Regions from separate parts of the Kribbella sp. NPDC051936 genome, predicted to be linked through region 2. Evidence: riboswitches for the same ligand, from Rfam matches in the RefSeq annotation. Region 2 holds a riboswitch; each other region holds the start of a gene.
The links. Region 2 has a riboswitch for ZMP and ZTP ahead of AB0L64_RS32640 (bifunctional 5,10-methylenetetrahydrofolate dehydrogenase/5,10-methenyltetrahydrofolate cyclohydrolase). Riboswitches for the same ligand answer to the same signal wherever they lie in the genome.

Region 1: it holds a riboswitch for ZMP and ZTP, as region 2 does, so the genes downstream of both, AB0L64_RS28665 (5-aminoimidazole-4-carboxamide ribonucleotide transformylase) here and AB0L64_RS32640 (bifunctional 5,10-methylenetetrahydrofolate dehydrogenase/5,10-methenyltetrahydrofolate cyclohydrolase) in region 2, are expected to answer to the same signal.
Region 3: it holds a riboswitch for ZMP and ZTP, as region 2 does, so the genes downstream of both, AB0L64_RS17225 (glycine hydroxymethyltransferase) here and AB0L64_RS32640 (bifunctional 5,10-methylenetetrahydrofolate dehydrogenase/5,10-methenyltetrahydrofolate cyclohydrolase) in region 2, are expected to answer to the same signal.

Annotation. Positions count from the first base shown of each region.
Region 1 covers NZ_JBFAXS010000008.1:245,272-247,520, forward strand. Annotated here, with positions in the region: gene AB0L64_RS28655 (CHAP domain-containing protein) at 1-269, shown strand, start outside; gene AB0L64_RS28660 (class I SAM-dependent methyltransferase) at 362-1,081, shown strand; ZMP/ZTP riboswitch at 1,091-1,160, shown strand; gene AB0L64_RS28665 (5-aminoimidazole-4-carboxamide ribonucleotide transformylase) at 1,179-2,057, shown strand; gene AB0L64_RS28670 (MMPL family transporter) at 2,058-2,249, opposite strand, start outside.
Region 2 covers NZ_JBFAXS010000009.1:481,629-483,877, reverse strand. Annotated here, with positions in the region: gene AB0L64_RS32650 (NUDIX hydrolase) at 1-391, shown strand, start outside; gene AB0L64_RS32645 (nitroreductase family deazaflavin-dependent oxidoreductase) at 411-830, shown strand; ZMP/ZTP riboswitch at 846-930, shown strand; gene AB0L64_RS32640 (bifunctional 5,10-methylenetetrahydrofolate dehydrogenase/5,10-methenyltetrahydrofolate cyclohydrolase) at 951-1,850, shown strand; gene AB0L64_RS32635 (phytanoyl-CoA dioxygenase family protein) at 1,847-2,249, opposite strand, start outside.
Region 3 covers NZ_JBFAXS010000004.1:684,888-687,136, reverse strand. Annotated here, with positions in the region: gene AB0L64_RS17230 (acyl-CoA dehydrogenase family protein) at 1-926, shown strand, start outside; ZMP/ZTP riboswitch at 924-1,004, shown strand; gene AB0L64_RS17225 (glycine hydroxymethyltransferase) at 1,033-2,249, shown strand, end outside.

The DNA.
Region 1 (2,249 bases), on a different contig from region 2:
CCCACACCTGGGGCCAGGGCAAGGGCCGCACGCATGACGGCGACACCGGCATGCAGCCCGGTGACATCGTGCTCTACGGCACCGGCCCGGACACCACCGACACCAGCGTGCACACCGGCGTGGTCGTTGCCGTCGGCACCGACGGCAGGATCACCACGGTCGAGGGCAACTCGGGCAACGAGGTGCGCAAACACGGGCCGTTCGACCCGCAGCACGCCGAGAACGCCGGCCGTCCCGCCGACATCTACGCCTGGGTCTCCGCGGTCTGATCCCCTGATCGAGCCGGTGCGGCACTCGTCCCCCGCACCGGCTCCCCGATATTCCTGGTCCGCGGCCGACGCGGCTGCCTAGCATGCGATACGTGACTGACGATCCGTACGGCGACGAGCAGCTGGTGCATCTGTACGACCTGGACAACCCGCCGGGCGACGACCACGCCTACTACCGGTCGCTGGCCGAGGGCACGACGAAGGTCATCGACTTCGGCTGCGGTACCGGTCTCCTCACCCGGTCCCTCGTCGCGCCGGGTCGCGCGGTGATCGGCATCGACCCGAGCCCGACGATGCTCGGCTACGCACGCCGCCAGCCGGGCGCCGAGGCGGTCACCTGGATCGACGGCGACCATCACGTGGTCGAGCCGAGCGGCGACGCGGATCTCGTGGTCAGCAGCGGCAACACGATGATGCACGTCGCGGAACACCAGGCGTCGGTGACGGCGCTCGCCGCCGCGCTGCGTCCCGGTGGGATGTTCGCGTTCGAGTCGCGCAATCCGGCGGCCCGCGCGTGGGAGCAGTGGACGAGCGACGCGACGTACGGCGAGCGCGACACGGCGGCCGGACATCTGAAGGAGTGGCTCGAGCTGATCGAGATCGCCGGCGGGCGCGTGGTGTTCGATGCCCACAACGTCTTCCCGGACGGCCACGACGCGGTCTACCGCAACGTCTTGTACTTCCGGACGGCCGACGAGATCACGGCCGATCTGCGGCAGGCCGGGTTCAGCGGCGTGACGATCGAGAGCGGATGGCACGGGCAGCCGCTGACCGCGGACGCGCCGATGCTCGTCGTCCGCGCCACGAAGTAGTCTGGCCCCACCGCGACTGGCGAGGGTGGATCACCACCAGGGAGCGAACTACAGGGCGTCGTCCGCCTGGGCGCCTCCGATCGACTCGGAGGTCCCGATGCGCCTGCGGTACGGAACGAATCCTCATCAGACGGCTGCTGTCGAGCACCCGCCGTTCACGGTGGTCGCGGGCGAACCGTCGTACATCAACATCCTCGACGCCCTGACCGGATGGCAGTTGGTGCGCGAGGCCACGGAGACGCTCGGTAGGCCGGCGGCGGCGTCGTACAAGCACGTCTCGCCCGCCGGCGCGGCACTCGGCGAGACCGTGGCGGCGGCGTACGCCCGGGCCCGGGACGCCGATCCCAAGTCGTCGTACGGCGACTTCGTGGCGGTCTCGCATCCGGTCGACCTGGAGCTGGCGGCGGTGCTGAAGCGGGTCGTCTCGGACGGGATCATCGCGCCCGGTTACGACGAGGGCGTCGTCGAGATCCTGGCCGCGAAGAAGCGCGGGACCTACCTGGTGCTCGAGGTCGACCCGGAGTTCGAGCCGCCGGCCGAGGAGGTACGCGAGATCTTCGGCGCGCGGCTGACGCAGGAGCGCGACGCGCTGCCGGTGCCGCGCGACCTCCCCGACGACGCCGTGCTCGGCCTGATCGTCGCCCGCTACACCCAGTCGAACACCGTGGTGATGGTGAAGGACGCGGTGGCGATCGGCATCGGCGCCGGCCAGCAGTCCCGGGTCGACTGCACCCGCCTGGCCGGCGAGAAGGCCGCACTCTGGTGGTCCCGCCGCTCGGACGAGCCGCTCACCGGCGTCACGATGGTGTCCGACGGCGTACTCCCCTTCAGCGACAACGTCGACGAGGCGCAGCGGTACGGCGTCACGCACATCGTGGAGCCCGGCGGGTCGATCCGGTCCGGCGAGGTCGCGACGGCGTGCGCCGAGCGAGGCATCCGCCGGACCGTGACCGGTGTCCGGCTGTTCCGGCACTGATCAGGGAGCCGAGCCCACCTTCTCCCGTGGCGCCGGGGGCGCCGGCGGCGATCCGCCCTCGAGCTGGATGTCGGGCACGATCCGGTCCAGCCAGCGCGGCAGCCACCAGGCGCGCGGGCCGAGCAGCGTCATCACGGACGGGACCAGGATCATCCTGACGATGCTGGCGTCGATCAGCACGGCCACGGCCAT
Region 2 (2,249 bases):
GCCGTTGACCCCCGAGGGCCGGATCGTGACGGTGCGGATGTTCCGGGCCGGTCCGGACCGGGTCGTCACCAACCTGCCGGGCGGCTACGTCGAGCCGGGCGAAGACCCCGCGCTCGCCGGCGCCCGGGAGCTCGAGGAGGAGACCGGCTACCTCTGCGAGTCGCTCGACATCGTCGGCTGGCAGTGGTCGTCGGCGTCCTCGACGTACCGCAAGTACGTCGGGATCGCGCGCGGCTGCCGCCCGGACGGGAAGCAGCAGCTGGACGAGACCGAGGACTGTGTCCCGGTCGAGCTGACCGTGGACGCGTTCCGCGCCGAGCTGCGCACTCCCGGTGCGATGACCGGAATCGACGCGGCCTATCTGGCGTTGGACCACGCAGGATTGCTTTGACACACTGCGGAGGATCGATATGAGCGACTGGAACGCGAACATCATCGAGGAGTTCCGGGCGAACGAAGGCAAGGTCGGAGGCCAGTTCGAGGGTGCACCGATGGTGTTGCTGCACCACTACGGCCGCAAGAGCGGGCAGGAGTACGTCGCTCCGACGATGTATCTCGCCGACGAGACCGACCCGGACGTGATCTACGTCTTCGCCAGCAAGGGCGGCGCGCCCACCAACCCGGAGTGGTACCGCAACCTCGTCGCCGCCGGTAAGGGCACCGTCGAGATCGGCACCGAGAAGCACGACGTCACGGTCACCGACGTGACCGGCGCCGAGCGCGACCGCATCTACGCCGAGCAGGCGCGCCGCTACCCGGGCTTCGCCGACTACGAACGCCGGACCGCCGGTGTCCGGACCATCCCCGTCCTCGCGCTGAAGCGCGCGTAAGGGGCCGGTATCCTGGCGGCGGACCGCGACTGGCGCTGAGGTGGACGACCACCGGGGAACGGTCTGCCATCCGGCTTCGCCGCGCGCCTGGGCACCTTCTGCGACACAGGAGTGCTCCAGATGACCGCTGATCTCATGATCGGGACCGATCTCGCGGCCGAGATGGTCGCCAAGGCTGCCGAGCGCGCCCGCGCCCTGCAGGAGCGGTACGGCGTCCAGCCGTGCCTGGCGACCGTTCTGGTGGGTGACGACCCGGCGTCGGCGACGTACGTGCGGATGAAGCAGAACCGGTCGAAGAAGGCCGGGATCGCGTCGCGCAGCGTCGTACTGCCGGCCACGACGACCACCGGCGAACTCGTCGCGGAGATCACCAAGCTGTCCGGCGACCCGGCGGTGCACGGGATCCTGCTGCAGCACCCGGTGCCGGCGCAGATCGACGAGCGGGCCGCGTTCGAGGCGATCGACCCGGCGAAGGACGTCGACGGCGTGACCATGCGCTCGTTCGCGGCGATGGCGTTCAATGACACCAACGACACCAACGACACCAACGACACCAACGACACCAACGACCCGGGGTTCCGGTCCGCGACGCCCGGCGGGATCATGCGACTGCTCGCGGCCTACGACGTACCGCTCGAAGGGGCGCACGCGGTGGTGATCGGCCGCAGCCCGATCCTCGGCAAGCCGGCCGGCATGTTGCTGCTGGCATCGAATGCGACCGTCACGTACGCGCACTCCCGGACGCGGGACCTGCCGGAGCTGGTCCGGACCGCGGACGTCGTGATCGCCGCCGTCGGCAAGGCGAACTTCGTCCGCGGCGACTGGCTGAAGCCCGGCGCCGTGGTGGTCGACGCCGGCTACAACGAGGGCAACGTCGGTGACGTGCACTTCGCGGAGGCGGCCGAGGTCGCCCGGCTGATCACGCCGGTCCCGGGCGGCGTCGGGCCGATGACGATCGCCCTGCTGCTGGAGCAAACCGTCGACGCCGCCGAGGCCCAGCTGAGCCAGGGCATGTCCTAGCGGTCGCAGCCGCCGTCCTTGTCCGGGCGTGAGTGCGGCCGGGCGACGTCGTCGATGCCTTTGTAGGCGTACGGATCGGTCCCGGCGACCATGACGATGTCGCGGTAGTCGTGCTTGGCGACGTGAACGCCGTCGGGCACGGAGTGCCAGGGGAGCAGCGACTCGGCGCTCATGTAGTGGTTGGCGAGCGCGCGGCGGAGTCCGCGCCGGCCGGTGTTCGGCAGTGATCGGTGCAAGAGGTATCCGTTGAAGATCACCGCCGAGCCGGCCGGCACCTCGACCGGTACGGCGTCGTCGTCGGAGTACGGGAAGTCGAATGCCTCCACCGTGCAGTCGAAGCGGAGATCGTCCTGCTCCCGATCGGGATAGATGACCCCACGGCGGTGCGAGCCCGGCAAG
Region 3 (2,249 bases), on a different contig from region 2:
GCTTCGTCGTACCGCGGGTTCTTGCCGACGGCAACCGGAACCCGTTCGCGCTGCAGCGGCTCAAGGACAAGCTCGGGAACCGGTCGAACGCGTCGTCGGAGGTCGAGTTCCACGGCACGATCGGGTACCGGCTGGGTGACGAGGGCGCCGGGGTGCGGACGATCATCGAGATGGTCGCGGCGACCCGGCTGGACTGTGTGCTCGGCTCCGCGGCCCTGCAGCGGCGGGCGCTGGTCGAGGCTGTTTGGCATACGCGGCACCGAAGCGCGTTCGGTGGGTTGCTGGCGGACAAGCCGGCCATGCAGAACGTGCTGGCGGATCTCGCGATCGAGTCCGAGGCGGCGACGGCCCTGGGGATGCGCCTGGCAGCCGCTGTGGACGCCGCGACCGCGGGCGACCCGCAGCAGGCGGCGTTCCGGCGGATCGCGCTGCCGCTAGCGAAGTTCTGGGTGTGCAAGCGGACGCCGTTCATGGTGGCCGAGGCGCTGGAATGCCTCGGCGGGAACGGGTACGTCGAGGAGTCCGGGCTGCCGCTGCTCTACCGCGAGTCGCCGCTGAATTCGATCTGGGAGGGGTCGGGGAACGTGAACGCCCTCGACGTCCTGCGGGCGCTGCGCAGGCCCGAGTCGCTCGACGCGTGGCTGACCGAGATGGCCGCTGTGCAGGGTGCGGATCAGCGGCTCGACGCGGCGGTGAACGACGTACTGCAAGCGCTTGCTGACATCGAGAACGCCGAAGCCGGCGCGCGGAGGCTGGCCGCGCTGATGGCCCTGTGCCTGCAAGCTTCCTTGCTGATCAGGCACTCGACGCCCGCGGTTGCGGACGCATTCGTGGCGTCCCGGCTGGCCAAGGACTGGGGCGGGGTGTTCGGCACGCTGCCGAGGACGACGCCGTTCCAGCAGATCGTCGAGCGCGCGATAGGGTGAGCGAGTCGCGACTGGCGCGCTAGGTGGAGAACCACCGGGGAGCGAAGAACGCGGGCACCGTGCGCCTGGGTGCCGGCGACCCACTGCAACCGCAGGAGAGACAACGATGACTCAACCCTTCGACGCCGCCGCCGCGTCGGCCGCGTACAACAACGCGCTGCAGGTGATCGCCGCGGTGGAGCCCACCATCGCCGGCGCGATCAAGGCCGAGCTGGCCGACCAGCGATCCTCGCTGAAGCTGATCGCGAGCGAGAACTACGCCTCCCCCGCCACCTTGCTCACGATGGGCAACTGGCTGTCGGACAAATACGCCGAGGGCACCATCGGGCACCGCTTCTACGCCGGCTGCCAGAACGTCGACACCGTCGAGCAGACCGCGGCCGACCACGCGCGGGCCCTGTTCGGCGCGCCGCACGCCTACGTCCAGCCGCACTCGGGCATCGACGCGAACCTGGTCGCGTTCTGGGCGATCCTGGCCCAGCGGATCGAGTCCCCGGCGCTGGCCGAGGCGGGCGCGAAGCACGTCAACGACCTGACCGAACAGGACTGGACCAAGCTCCGCAAGGCGCTCGGCGACCAGAAGATGCTCGGTATGTCGCTGGACGCCGGCGGTCACCTGACGCACGGTTTCCGGCCGAACATCTCCGGCAAGATGTTCAACCAGCACTCCTACGGCACCGACCCGGCGACCGGGCTGCTCGACTACGACGACGTCGCGCGCAAGGCCCGCGAGTTCAAGCCGCTGATCCTGATCGCCGGCTACTCGGCGTACCCGCGCAAGGTGAACTTCGCGAAGATGCGCGAGATCGCCGACGAGGTCGGCGCGACCCTGATGGTCGACATGGCGCACTTCGCCGGCCTGGTCGCGGGCAAGGTCTTCACCGGCGACTTCGACCCGGTCCCGCACGCGCACGTCACGACGACCACGACGCACAAGTCGCTGCGCGGCCCGCGCGGCGGCATGGTCCTGTGCCAGCCGGAGTACGCCGAGTCCGTCGACCGCGGCTGCCCGATGGTCCTGGGCGGCCCGCTCAGCCAGACGATGGCCGCGAAGGCCGTCGCGCTCGCCGAGGCGCGGCAGCCCTCGTTCCAGGAGTACGCGCAGGCGGTCGCCGACAACGCGGTCACGCTTGCCGACGGCCTGATGAAGCGCGGCGTCAAGCTGGTGACGGACGGCACCGAGAACCACCTGGTCCTGCTGGACGTCTCGTCGTACGGCATCACCGGCCGGCAGGCCGAGTCGGCGCTGCTCGACGCGGGCATCGTCACCAACCGCAACGCCGTCCCGCGCGACCCGAACGGCGCCTGGTACACCTCCGGCGT